DNA from 2 places in the Streptomyces sp. NBC_00094 genome. Region 1 is predicted to be linked to the other one. Evidence: riboswitches for the same ligand, from Rfam matches in the RefSeq annotation. Region 1 holds a riboswitch; the other holds the start of a gene.
What was found. A riboswitch is a leader RNA that binds a small molecule or an ion and turns the genes downstream of it on or off. The one in region 1 is predicted to bind thiamine pyrophosphate.

Region 1 (5,784 bases):
CCCTTGACAACAAGAAGTCCGTCCAGCAGATCCTGGACGAGGCCGGTGTCACCCTGAAGCGCTTCACCCGCATCAAGGTCGGCATCTGAGTCCGTCCGCGAACGCGACGGACACCGGACCCCGGTAGGGTCTGAGGCAGTCGTCCGCCCCCGCGCAGGACGACCGCAGATCTGACGAGGAGGCCATTGCCGTACGGGATACCGCGAGGACCCAAGGCAATGGCCTCCTTCGTATGTGCACGAGGAGATCTCCATGAACCAGGGCGCCGTACAGGGCGACGACAACAACGGCAAAAAGGCCGGCCGCTACATGCTGAAGCTGTCCGGAGAAGCCTTCTCCGGCGGTACGGGCCTGGGCGTCGACCCCAACGTCGTGCACGCCATCGCGCGTGAGATCGCGGCGGTCGTACGCGACGGCGCGGAGATCGCGGTGGTGATCGGCGGCGGCAACTTCTTCCGTGGCGCCGAGCTCCAGCAGCGCGGCATGGACCGGGCCCGCTCGGACTACATGGGCATGCTCGGCACCGTGATGAACTGCCTCGCTCTCCAGGACTTCCTGGAGAAGGAGGGCATCGACTCCCGCGTCCAGACCGCCATCACCATGGGCCAGGTCGCCGAGCCGTACATTCCGCTGCGCGCCGTCCGCCACCTGGAGAAGGGCCGTGTGGTCATCTTCGGTGCGGGCATGGGCATGCCGTACTTCTCCACCGACACCACCGCTGCCCAGCGGGCCCTGGAGATCGACGCCGAGGCCCTGCTCATGGGCAAGAACGGCGTGGACGGGGTCTACGACTCCGACCCGAAGGCCAACCCCAACGCGGTCAAGTTCGACGCGCTGGAATACGGCGAGGTGCTCTCCCGCGACCTCAAGGTCGCCGACGCCACCGCCATCACCCTGTGCCGGGACAACAAGCTCCCGATCCTCGTCTTCGAACTGCTCACCGAGGGCAATATCGCTCGCGCGGTGAAGGGTGAGAAGATCGGCACGCTCGTGAGCGACCAGGGCACCCGGGCCTGACACCCGAACCGGGAACCGCCCCGCAAGGGGATGGGACAGAGCCCTGCCGGTCGTACCCACCGTGCAGGACACAACGCGACGACACGCAGGAGCATGTGGTGATCGAAGAGACCCTCCTCGAGGCCGAGGAGAAGATGGAGAAGGCCGTCGTGGTCGCCAAGGAGGACTTCGCCGCGATCCGCACCGGCCGTGCGCACCCGGCGATGTTCAACAAGATCGTGGCCGACTACTACGGCGCCATCACCCCCATCAACCAGCTCGCGTCGTTCTCCGTTCCGGAGCCGCGCATGGCTGTGGTGACCCCGTTCGACAAGAGCGCCCTGCGCAACATCGAGCAGGCGATCCGGGACTCGGACCTCGGTGTCAACCCGAGCAACGACGGCAACATCATCCGGGTGGTGTTCCCCGAGCTGACCGAGGAGCGCCGCCGGGAGTACATCAAGGTGGCCAAGAGCAAGGCCGAGGACTCGAAGATCTCGATCCGCTCGGTGCGCCGCAAGGCCAAGGAGTCCATCGACAAGCTCGTCAAGGACGGCGAGGTCGGCGAGGACGACGGCCGTCGCGCCGAGAAGGAGCTCGACGACACCACCGCGAAGTACGTCGCGCAGGTGGACGAGCTGCTGAAGCACAAGGAAGCCGAGCTGCTCGAGGTCTGATGAACGACTCTTCCTGGGGGGCCCCGGCCGGTATCGGCCGTGGGGGACCCGACCAGGGGCCTGCCCCGGCGGGTCCCGCAGACGATCGGCATCAGGCGGCGCAGACTCGGCCCATGCCCATCGTGCCCGACGTTCCCGCCGGCGGATTCCAGGACGGTCACGGCCGGGGGGCCGCTCACCAGAGCGGTCCCCTGTTCCGTGACGAGACGCCGCACGAGCACCCGCAGGAGCCCATGTCCAGCCCCACTCCGCCTCCGCCGCCCGCGCCGACGGCGCCACGGCAGAAGAAGAGCGCGGGGCGTGACCTGGGCGCGGCCATAGGAGTCGGGGTCGGTCTCGGCGCCGTCATCGCCGCCTCGCTGTTCATCTGGAAGCCGGCGTTCATCGGTGTGATAGCGGTCGCCGTGGTCGTCGGTCTGTGGGAGCTCACCTCGCGCCTCCAGGAGCGCAAGGCGATCAAGGCTCCGCTGGTCCCGCTCGCGGTCGGCGGTGCGGCGATGGTCGTCGCCGGCTACGTGCGGGGTCCCGAGGGCGCCTGGGTCGCGATGGCCCTGACGGCGCTCGCGGTGCTGGTCTGGCGGATGACGGAGCCGCCCGAGGGCTATCTGAAGGACGTCACGGCGGGCGTGTTCGCCGCGTTCTACGTGCCGTTCCTGGCGACCTTCGTGGCGATGCTGCTCACCGCGGACGACGGTCCGCAGCGGGTGCTGACCTTCCTGATCCTCACGGTGGTCAGCGACACCGGGGCGTACGCGGTCGGCTGGCGCTTCGGCAAGCACAAGCTGGCGCCGAGGATCAGCCCCGGCAAGACCCGCGAGGGTCTGCTCGGCGCGGTGGCCTTCGCCATGGCGGCGGGCGCGCTGTGCATGGAGTTCATGATCGACGACGGGACCTGGTGGCAGGGTCTGCTCCTCGGTCTCGCGGTGGCGGCGAGCGCGACGCTCGGCGACCTCGGCGAGTCGATGATCAAGCGCGATCTCGGCATCAAGGACATGGGCACCCTGCTTCCCGGCCACGGCGGCATCATGGACCGGCTGGACTCGTTGCTGCCGACGGCGCCGGTGGTGTGGTTGCTGCTGGCGCTGTTCGTCGGGACGGGTTGACCGGGCGGTCGGTTTAGTCCGTCGGAGAGGGTTGACGGACAGCGGGTACTCTGGAAGGGCTCGTGGCGCGTGCGCCGCGGGCCCTTCCGTCGTCCTCGCCGCCGCGAGGGCGCTCCAGTGAGGTCTCCTGGCTTCGGCATCGTCATGCCGCGCTGCCCGCCGACGCGGGGCTGTCCGGACCTCGTGCCGTCTGAGGAGACACCCGATCGTGGCCCGTCCAGTGCCCGGAGAACTCACTTTCGTCGCCCCCCGCGGAGCCAAGAAGCCGCCGCGGCACCTCGCCGACCTCTCGCCCGCCGAGCGCAAGGAGGCCGTCGCCGCGATCGGTGAGAAGCCGTTCCGCGCCAAGCAGCTGTCGACGCACTACTTCGCGCGGTACGCGCACGACCCCGCCGAGTGGACCGACATCCCGGCCGCCTCGCGGGAGAAGCTCGCCGGGGAGCTGCTGCCCGACCTGATGTCGGTGGTGCGGCACATCTCGTGCGACGACGACACCACCCGTAAGACCCTGTGGCGGCTGCACGACGGCACGCTCGTGGAGTCGGTGCTCATGCGCTACCCGGACCGGGTGACCATGTGCATCTCCTCGCAGGCCGGCTGCGGGATGAACTGCCCGTTCTGCGCGACCGGGCAGGCCGGGCTCGACCGGAACCTGTCGACCGCCGAGATCGTGCACCAGATCGTGGACGGGATGCGGGCCCTGCGCGACGGGGAGGTGCCCGGGGGACCGGCGCGGCTCTCCAACATCGTGTTCATGGGCATGGGCGAGCCGCTCGCCAACTACAAGCGGGTCGTCGGCGCGATCCGGCGCCTCACCGACCCCGAGCCGGACGGTCTGGGGCTCTCGCAGCGCGGCATCACGGTGTCCACGGTCGGTCTCGTGCCGGCGATGCTGCGCTTCGCCGACGAGGGCTTCAAGTGCCGTCTCGCGGTCTCGCTGCACGCCCCCGACGACGAGCTGCGCGACACCCTGGTGCCGGTGAACACCCGCTGGAAGGTGCGCGAGGTCCTCGACGCCGCCTGGGAGTACGCGGAGAAGTCCGGGCGCCGGGTCTCGATCGAGTACGCGCTCATCCGTGACATCAACGACCAGGCCTGGCGCGGTGACCTTCTCGGCCGGCTGCTCAAGGGCAAGCGGGTGCACGTCAACCTGATCCCGCTGAACCCGACCCCCGGGTCGAAGTGGACGGCGTCCCGTCCGGAGGACGAGAAGGCCTTCGTCGAGGCCATCGCCCGCCACGGGGTTCCGGTGACCGTGCGGGACACCCGAGGCCAGGAGATCGACGGTGCCTGTGGACAGCTGGCGGCCTCCGAACGCTGACCTTGTAGTCTGAGCTCGAACACATCTTCATATTCCGACAGGGGAGCGCCACAGCGCTGAGAGTGCGGTGACCGTAGACCGCAGACCCTCTGAACCTTGCCCAGGTCATTCTGGGTAGGAAGTTCGGTCGTTAACTCAAGCTGTTGCGCCCTGCCCGCGTCCGGTTCCGCCGGACGTGGGCAGGGCCGCGTCTCTTCCTGGACACACCCAGGAGGAATGTCAGTGAGCACCACCATTTCGGCGAGCACGAAGAGAATGGCCGCCGCCGCGCTCGTCGCGGCGCTGGGCGTCACCACCCTCGCCGCCTGCGGCACGGAGGACGTCCGCGACGCCGCGGGGAAGACCGGTGCGCCCGCGCCGAAGACCGTGACCCTCGTGAGTCACGACTCGTTCAACGCCTCCAAGGAGGTGCTGGCGGCCTTCACGAAGGAGACCGGTTTCACGGTCAAGGTCCTCAAGGCCGGCGACGCCGGCGAGGCCGTCAACAAGGAGATCCTGACCAAGGGCTCCCCTCAGGGCGACGTCTTCTTCGGTGTCGACAACACCCTGCTCTCCCGCGCCCTCGACAACGGGATCTTCGTTCCGTACGAGGCGAAGGGCCTGGACCGGGTCCCGGCCACGTACCGGCTCGACGCGGAGAACCGGGTCACGCCCGTCGACTCCGGCGACATCTGCGTCAACTACGACAAGAAGTACTTCGCCGACAAGAAGCTGGCGCCGCCGCAGACCTTCGACGACCTGGCGAAGCCGGCGTACAAGGACCTGCTCGTCGTGGAGAACCCGGAGCGGTCCTCCCCGGGCCTCGGCTTCCTCCTCGGTACGGCCGCGAAGTACGGCGACGAGGGCTGGCAGGACTACTGGAAGAAGCTCAAGGCCAACGGTGTGAAGACCGTCGACAGCTGGGAGCTCGCCTACAACCAGGAGTTCTCCGGATCGGCCGGTGGCAAGCAGGCCAAGGGCGACCGCCCGCTGGTCGTCTCGTACGCCTCCAGCCCGCCCGTCGAGGTGCTGTACGGCGAGCCGCAGCCGAAGGTGGCGCCGACCGGGGTGTCCACCGGCACCTGCTTCCGGCAGATCGAGTTCGCGGGCCTGCTGAACGGGGCGAAGAACCCCGAGGGCGGCAAGGCGCTGATCGACTTCCTGATCTCCAAGACGTTCCAGGACGACATGCCGCTGCAGATGTTCGTCAACCCGGTCGCGAAGGACGCGGCGCTGCCGGAGATCTTCACGAAGCACGGGGTCGTGATCGACGCGCCGGAGACCATGGCGCCCGCGAAGATCGCCGAGAAGCGTGACCCGTGGATCCAGCAGTGGTCGTCGCTCGTCCTGAAGTAGTGCGGGGCCGGGGCGATCTCCAGGGGAGCGCGACGCGGCTGGGGCTGATGGCCCTGCCCGTCGCGTTCTTCGGGGTGTTCTTCGCCTGGCCCGTCGTGTCGATCGTCGACCGGGGGCTGCGGCCCGACGGCGTCTGGCGGTTCGGCCGGATCGGCGAGACGCTGAGCCGGCCGGACATCCTCGACGTGCTCGGCTTCACCGCGTGGCAGGCGGCCGCCTCCACCGGTCTCACCCTGCTCGTGGCGCTGCCCGGCGCGTACGTCTTCGCGCGCTTCGACTTCCCCGGGAAGAACGTGCTGCGGGCCGTGGTCACGGTGCCGTTCGTGCTGCCGACCGTCCTCGTCGGCACGGC
Region 2 (5,784 bases), 3.7 Mb from region 1:
GTCCGAGTCGTGGACACTTTTTCGGACATTCTTCGGGCACCCGCTCACGCCACCGAGCACTCCTTGAGAGCCCCCGGAGCGCTCCCGGTCAGGCCCCCGGCGCACTCCCGGCCGGGCCCCGGCGCACTCCTGGTCAGCCCCCCGGAGCGCTCCCGGTCAGGCCCCCGCGCGCTCCCGGACCCGCTTGGCGAGGGAGGCGGTCGCGGCGGCCGGGTCCTCGGCCTCGGTGATCGCGCGGACGACGACGATCCGGCGGGCGCCCGCGTCCAGGACCTCGTCGAGGTTGGTCTCGTCGATGCCGCCGATGGCGAACCAGGGACGGTCCTGGGCCAGGCCGGCCGTGTACCGCACGAGGTCGAGCCCCGGTGCGTACCGCCCGGGCTTGGTGGGGGTGGGCCAGCAGGGCCCGGTGCAGAAGTAGTCCACGCCCGGTTCGACGGCCGCCGCGGCCGCCTCGCTCTCGGCGTGGCAGGAACGGCCGATCAGGACCTCGTCGCCGAGGATCGCGCGGGCGGCGGGCACGGGCAGGTCGCCCTGGCCGAGATGCAGCACGTCGGAGCCGATGGCGTGGGCCACGTCCGCCCGGTCGTTCACCGCGAGGAGCTTGCCGTGCCGACGGGCGGCGTCGGCGAAGACGGCGAGGTGCTCCAGCTCCTCACCGGCCTCCATGCCCTTGTCGCGGAGCTGCACGATGTCCACGCCGGAGGAGAGCACGGCGTCGAGGAAGGCGGGCAGGTCGCCCTGGCGCTTCCGGGCGTCGGTGCACAGGTAGAGCCGGGCGTCGGCGAGCTGCTCACGAGGCGTGGGCATGGGTGGGTTCCCCCCGTCGGTGGCGCCGGTGTCGCGGCGGCCGGCCCGTGAGGGGCCGGTCGCCGCGACACCCGCTGATGGTGTCTTCGGTACGTGCGGGCGTCAGAGGGCGAGCGCCTGGGCGCGGCGCTTCACCTCCGTGCCGCGATTCTCGTTGAGCGCCTGCGCGGGCGTGCCCGGCAGGCTCTCGTCCGGAGTGAAGAGCCACTCCAGCATCTCCTCGTCGGTGAAGCCGTCGTCCCGCAGCACGGTCAGGAGCCCGACGAGGCCCTTGACGATCGCGTCGCCCTGGATGAAGGCGGCGGGAATCTGCAGGGCGTTGTTCTCTCCACGGCGCACGGCGATGAGCTGACCTTCCTTGATCAGCTGCCGCACGCGCGTCACCTCGACATCGAGCATCTCCGCGATGTCGGGCACGTAGAGCCAGGCGGGGACGAGCGCATCGATCTTTACGTCAATCTCGGTCACGGGACAAGCCTGCCATCCCGGACCGCCAGTCGGCACCCGGGCCCCAGGGAGTGTCCTGTGGGTCGGGCCGGGCTCGACCCACAGGACACCCCTACCGGACGGCCGCCTTCAGGGGTACGGACGGGTCCGCGGCCCGCTCCGGATCGACCGGGGTGGCGGTCTCGATGAGCTTGCGGCCCTGGGCCAGGTCGCGGGGGCGGCCGACGGCGAGCAGGGCCACCGGGACCCCGTCGCGCAGCCAGAGCACGGACCAGGCCGCGTCGGCGGGGTCGCCGCGCCACAGGAGCTCGTCGGCGTCCGCGTGGTGTCCCGCGTACTGGACGAACCGGCCGAACTGCTCGGACCAGAAGTACGGGACCGGGTCGTACGGGCCGGAGTCGGCGCCGGTGATCGTGGCGGCGACGGTCCGCGGGCCCTGGAGGGCGTTGTCCCAGTGGTGGACGAGAAGGCGCTCGCCGTAGCGGGCCGAGGGGTAGGAGGCGCAGTCGCCGACCGCGTACACGTCGGGCAGGGAGGTGCGCAGCCGTTCGTCGGCGGTGACGGCGCCGTTCGGGTCGAGGACGATGCCGGAGCCGGTGAGCCAGCCGGTGGCGGGGCGGGCGCCGATGCCGACGACGACGGCGTCCGCGGGCAGCTCGCGGCCGTCGTCGAGGACGACCCGGCCGGGCTCGACGGTGTGCACGCGCGCGTGGGTGAGGAGTTCGGCGCCGTTCGCCGCGTACCAGCCGGCCATGGGGGCGGTGACCTCGGCGGGCAGGGCGCCGGCGAGGGGGCGGTCGGCCGCCTCGACGACGGTGACGGCGCAGCCCGCCTCGCGCGCGGCGGTGGCGAACTCGGCGCCGATCCAGCCGGCGCCGACGACCACGACGGCGTGGCGGCGCTCCAGGACGGGGCCGAGGCGCACGGCGTCGTCGAGGGTGCGCAGGAGGTGGACGCCGGGTACGCCCTCGGCGCCGGGGAGGGTGACCGGGTGGGCCCCGGTGGCGACGACCAGGACGTCGTACGGGACGGGCCCGGCCTCGGTGTCGACCTCGTGGTCGGCGGCGCGGAGCCCGGTGACGTCGAGGCCGAGGCGGAGGTCGATGTCCAGGGCCTCGAAGTCGACGTCGAAGGCGGAGTCCTCGGCCTTGCCGAGCAGGATCGCCTTGGAGAGCGGTGGCCGGTCGTAGGGCTGGTGGGGTTCGGCCCCGATGAGGGTGACGGTGCCGGTGAAGCCCTGTTCGCGCAGGGCGACGGCGGTCTGCACTCCCGCCATCCCGGCACCGACGATCACGACCTGCTGCTGGGCCTGCTTCTGCTCGCTCACCCGACCACCTTACGCATCTGACGATCCGTCAGGAAGGGAGGGGCCTGGGACCGCATCGGGGCTGCGGCTAGTCTGGCGGGCGTAAAGCACTCGCGGGAGCCCGGACGCACCGGGCTGAGAGGGAGGCTGGGCGGCCTCCGACCGTACGAACCTGATCCGGGTCATGCCGGCGAAGGGAGGGGCTGGACGCCCATGCGTTCTTCCGATGTCCTCGTGGTCGGGGGCGGCATCATCGGCCTGGTCACGGCCTGGCGGGCCGCGCAGCGCGGGCTGCGCACCGCCGTGGTCGACCCGGACCCGGGCGGCGGCGCCGCGCGGGTCGCGGCCGGGATGCTCGCCGCCGTCACCGAACTCCACTACGGCGAGGAGACCCTGCTCGGTCTCAACCTCGCCTCCTCCGCACGCTATCCCGCCTTCGTCGCCGAGCTGGAGGAGTCCACCGGTCACGACGTCGGCTACCGCGCCTGCGGCACCCTCGCCGTCGCCCTCGACGCCGACGACCGGGCCCACCTGCGCGAACTGCACGCCCTCCAGACCCGCTGCGGCCTCACCTCGGAGTGGCTGAGCGGGCGCGAGTGCCGCCGTCTCGAGCCGATGCTCGCTCCCGGGGTGCGCGGCGGGCTGCGCGTGGACGGCGACCACCAGGTCGACCCGCGCCGGCTGGCCGCCGCGCTCCTCACCGCCTGCGAGCGGGCCGGGGTCGTCTTCCACCGGGCCCTCGCCGAGCGCCTGACGGTGGTACGGGACCGGGCCCACGGAGTCGTCCTCACGGGCGGCGACGAGGTGACGGCGGACCAGGTCGTGCTGGCCGCGGGCAGCCTGAGCGGGCGGCTCGCGGGCGTGCCCGCCGAGGTCCTGCCGCCGGTCCGCCCCGTGAAGGGCCAGGTCCTGCGGCTGCGGGTGCCCGCCCCGTACGCCCCCTTCCTCTCCCGTACCGTCCGGGCCGTCGTCCGCGGCAGCCACGTCTACCTGGTGCCCCGCGAGAACGGCGAGCTCGTCGTCGGCGCCACCAGCGAGGAGCTGGGCTGGGACACGACGGTGACGGCGGGCGGGGTGTACGAGCTGCTGCGCGACGCCCACGAGCTCGTCCCCGGGATCACCGAGCTGCCGCTCACCGAGACCCGGGCCGGACTGCGCCCCGCGTCCCCGGACAACGCGCCGCTGCTCGGCCCCAGCGCCCTGCCCGGCCTGCACCTGGCCACCGGCCACTACCGCAACGGGGTGCTGCTCACCCCCGTCACCGGCGACGTCATGGCGGAGGTGCTCACCACGGGCGCCCTTCCCGACGAGGCGCGCCCCTTCACCCCCCGGCGCTTTTCCCCTACTCCTCCCGTACGACAGGAGCAGCCCGCATGAACGTGTCCGTGAACGGAGAACCCCGCGAGCTCGCCGGTCCCGTCTCCCTCGACGCCCTCGTCGCGACCCTGAGCACGGCCCCGACCGGGGTGGCCGCGGCCGTCAACGAGGCGGTCGTCCCGCGCAGCGAGTGGGCGGCGACGCTGCTCGGCGAGGGCGACCGGGTCGAGGTCCTGACCGCGGTGCAGGGGGGCTGAGCGCGATGTCCGACGACCTGTTCACCCTCGGGGGTACGGAGTTCTCCTCGCGTCTCATCATGGGCACCGGCGGCGCGCCGAGCCTCGACGTCCTGGAGCGCTCGCTGATCGCCAGCGGCACCGAGCTGACCACCGTCGCGATGCGGCGACTCGACCCCACGGTCCAGGGCTCGGTGCTCTCCGTCCTGGAGCGGCTCGGCATCCGGGTCCTGCCCAACACGGCGGGCTGCTTCACGGCGGGCGAGGCGGTCCTGACCGCCCGGCTCGCCCGGGAGGCGCTCGGAACCGACTGGATCAAGCTGGAGGTCGTCGCCGACGAGCGGACCCTCCTTCCCGACGGGGTGGAGCTCCTCGACGCGGCGGAGACCCTGGTCGACGAGGGCTTCACCGTCCTGCCGTACACCAACGACGACCCGGTCCTCGCGCGGAAGCTGGAGGACGTGGGGTGCGCGGCGATCATGCCGCTCGGCTCCCCGATCGGCTCGGGGCTCGGCATCCGCAACCCGCACAACTTCCAGCTGATCGTGGAGCGGGCGGAGGTCCCGGTGATCCTGGACGCCGGGGCGGGTACGGCCTCGGACGCGGCGCTCGCGATGGAGCTGGGGTGTGCCGCGGTGATGCTGGCCTCGGCGGTGACGCGGGCCCAGGAGCCGGCGCTCATGGCCTCGGCGATGCGGCACGCGGTGGAGGCGGGCCGGCTCGCGCACCGGGCGGGCCGCATCCCCCGCCGCCACTTCGCGGAGGCCTCCTCCCCGGTGGAGGGCCGTCCGCACCTGGACCCGGAGCGCCCGGCGTTCTGACGCGAGCCCGGCCTGATCGACAAGACACCCCCTGGGGCACTCGTCACAGCTGCGCTGCAGACCGGGGCATCCGCACGGGGGCCGTGTCCACGGCTCGTAGACTCGACGCCGTGGACACGACCCTTCAGGACCCCCTCGTCGGGAGGCTGCTCGACGGCCGCTACCGCGTCGACGCGCGCATCGCCGTCGGCGGGATGGCCACGGTCTACCGGGCCGTCGACACCCGCCTCGACCGCGTCCTCGCGCTCAAGGTGATGCACCCCGCCCTCGCGACGGACGCCGCCTTCGTCGAGCGGTTCATCCGCGAGGCCAAGTCCGTCGCCCGGCTCGCGCACCCGAACGTCGTGGGCGTCTTCGACCAGGGCGCCGAGGGCGCGTACGTCTACCTGGCGATGGAGTACGTCGCCGGCTGCACCCTCCGCGACGTCCTGCGCGAGCGCGGCGCGCTCGCGCCCCGCGCCGCCCTCGACATCCTGGAGCCCGTCCTCGCCGCGCTGGGCGCCGCGCACCGGGCCGGGTTCGTGCACCGCGACATGAAGCCGGAGAACGTCCTGATAGGGGACGACGGCCGGGTCAAGGTAGCCGATTTCGGTCTCGTACGGGCCGTGGGCTCGGCGACCGCCACCACCGGCTCGGTCCTCGGCACGGTCTCGTACCTCGCGCCGGAGCAGATCGAGCACGGCACGGCCGACACCCGCGCCGACGTGTACGCCTGCGGCGTCGTCCTGTACGAGATGCTGACCGGCGGCAAGCCCCACGCCGGCGACACCCCCGCGCAGGTGCTCTACCAGCACCTCCACACGGACGTGCCCGCCCCCTCCCTCGCCGCCCCGGGGCTCGCCCTGGA

Region 2: another riboswitch for thiamine pyrophosphate. It lies ahead of thiO (glycine oxidase ThiO); the one in region 1 lies ahead of OG580_RS26185 (thiamine ABC transporter substrate binding subunit).

The regions. Positions count from the first base shown of each region.
Region 1 is NZ_JAPEMB010000001.1:5,859,416-5,865,199, forward strand. Features, by position in the region: gene tsf (translation elongation factor Ts) at 1-89, shown strand, start outside; gene pyrH (UMP kinase) at 253-1,017, shown strand; gene frr (ribosome recycling factor) at 1,116-1,673, shown strand; gene OG580_RS26175 (phosphatidate cytidylyltransferase) at 1,673-2,776, shown strand; gene rlmN (23S rRNA (adenine(2503)-C(2))-methyltransferase RlmN) at 2,985-4,097, shown strand; TPP riboswitch at 4,127-4,236, shown strand; gene OG580_RS26185 (thiamine ABC transporter substrate binding subunit) at 4,314-5,432, shown strand; gene OG580_RS26190 (iron ABC transporter permease) at 5,480-5,784, shown strand, end outside.
Region 2 is NZ_JAPEMB010000001.1:2,120,149-2,125,932, forward strand. Features, by position in the region: gene thiE (thiamine phosphate synthase) at 157-810, opposite strand; gene OG580_RS09175 (Rv2175c family DNA-binding protein) at 913-1,278, opposite strand; gene OG580_RS09180 (NAD(P)/FAD-dependent oxidoreductase) at 1,370-2,584, opposite strand; TPP riboswitch at 2,667-2,779, shown strand; gene thiO (glycine oxidase ThiO) at 2,777-3,940, shown strand; gene thiS (sulfur carrier protein ThiS) at 3,937-4,137, shown strand; gene OG580_RS09195 (thiazole synthase) at 4,143-4,937, shown strand; gene pknB (Stk1 family PASTA domain-containing Ser/Thr kinase) at 5,048-5,784, shown strand, end outside.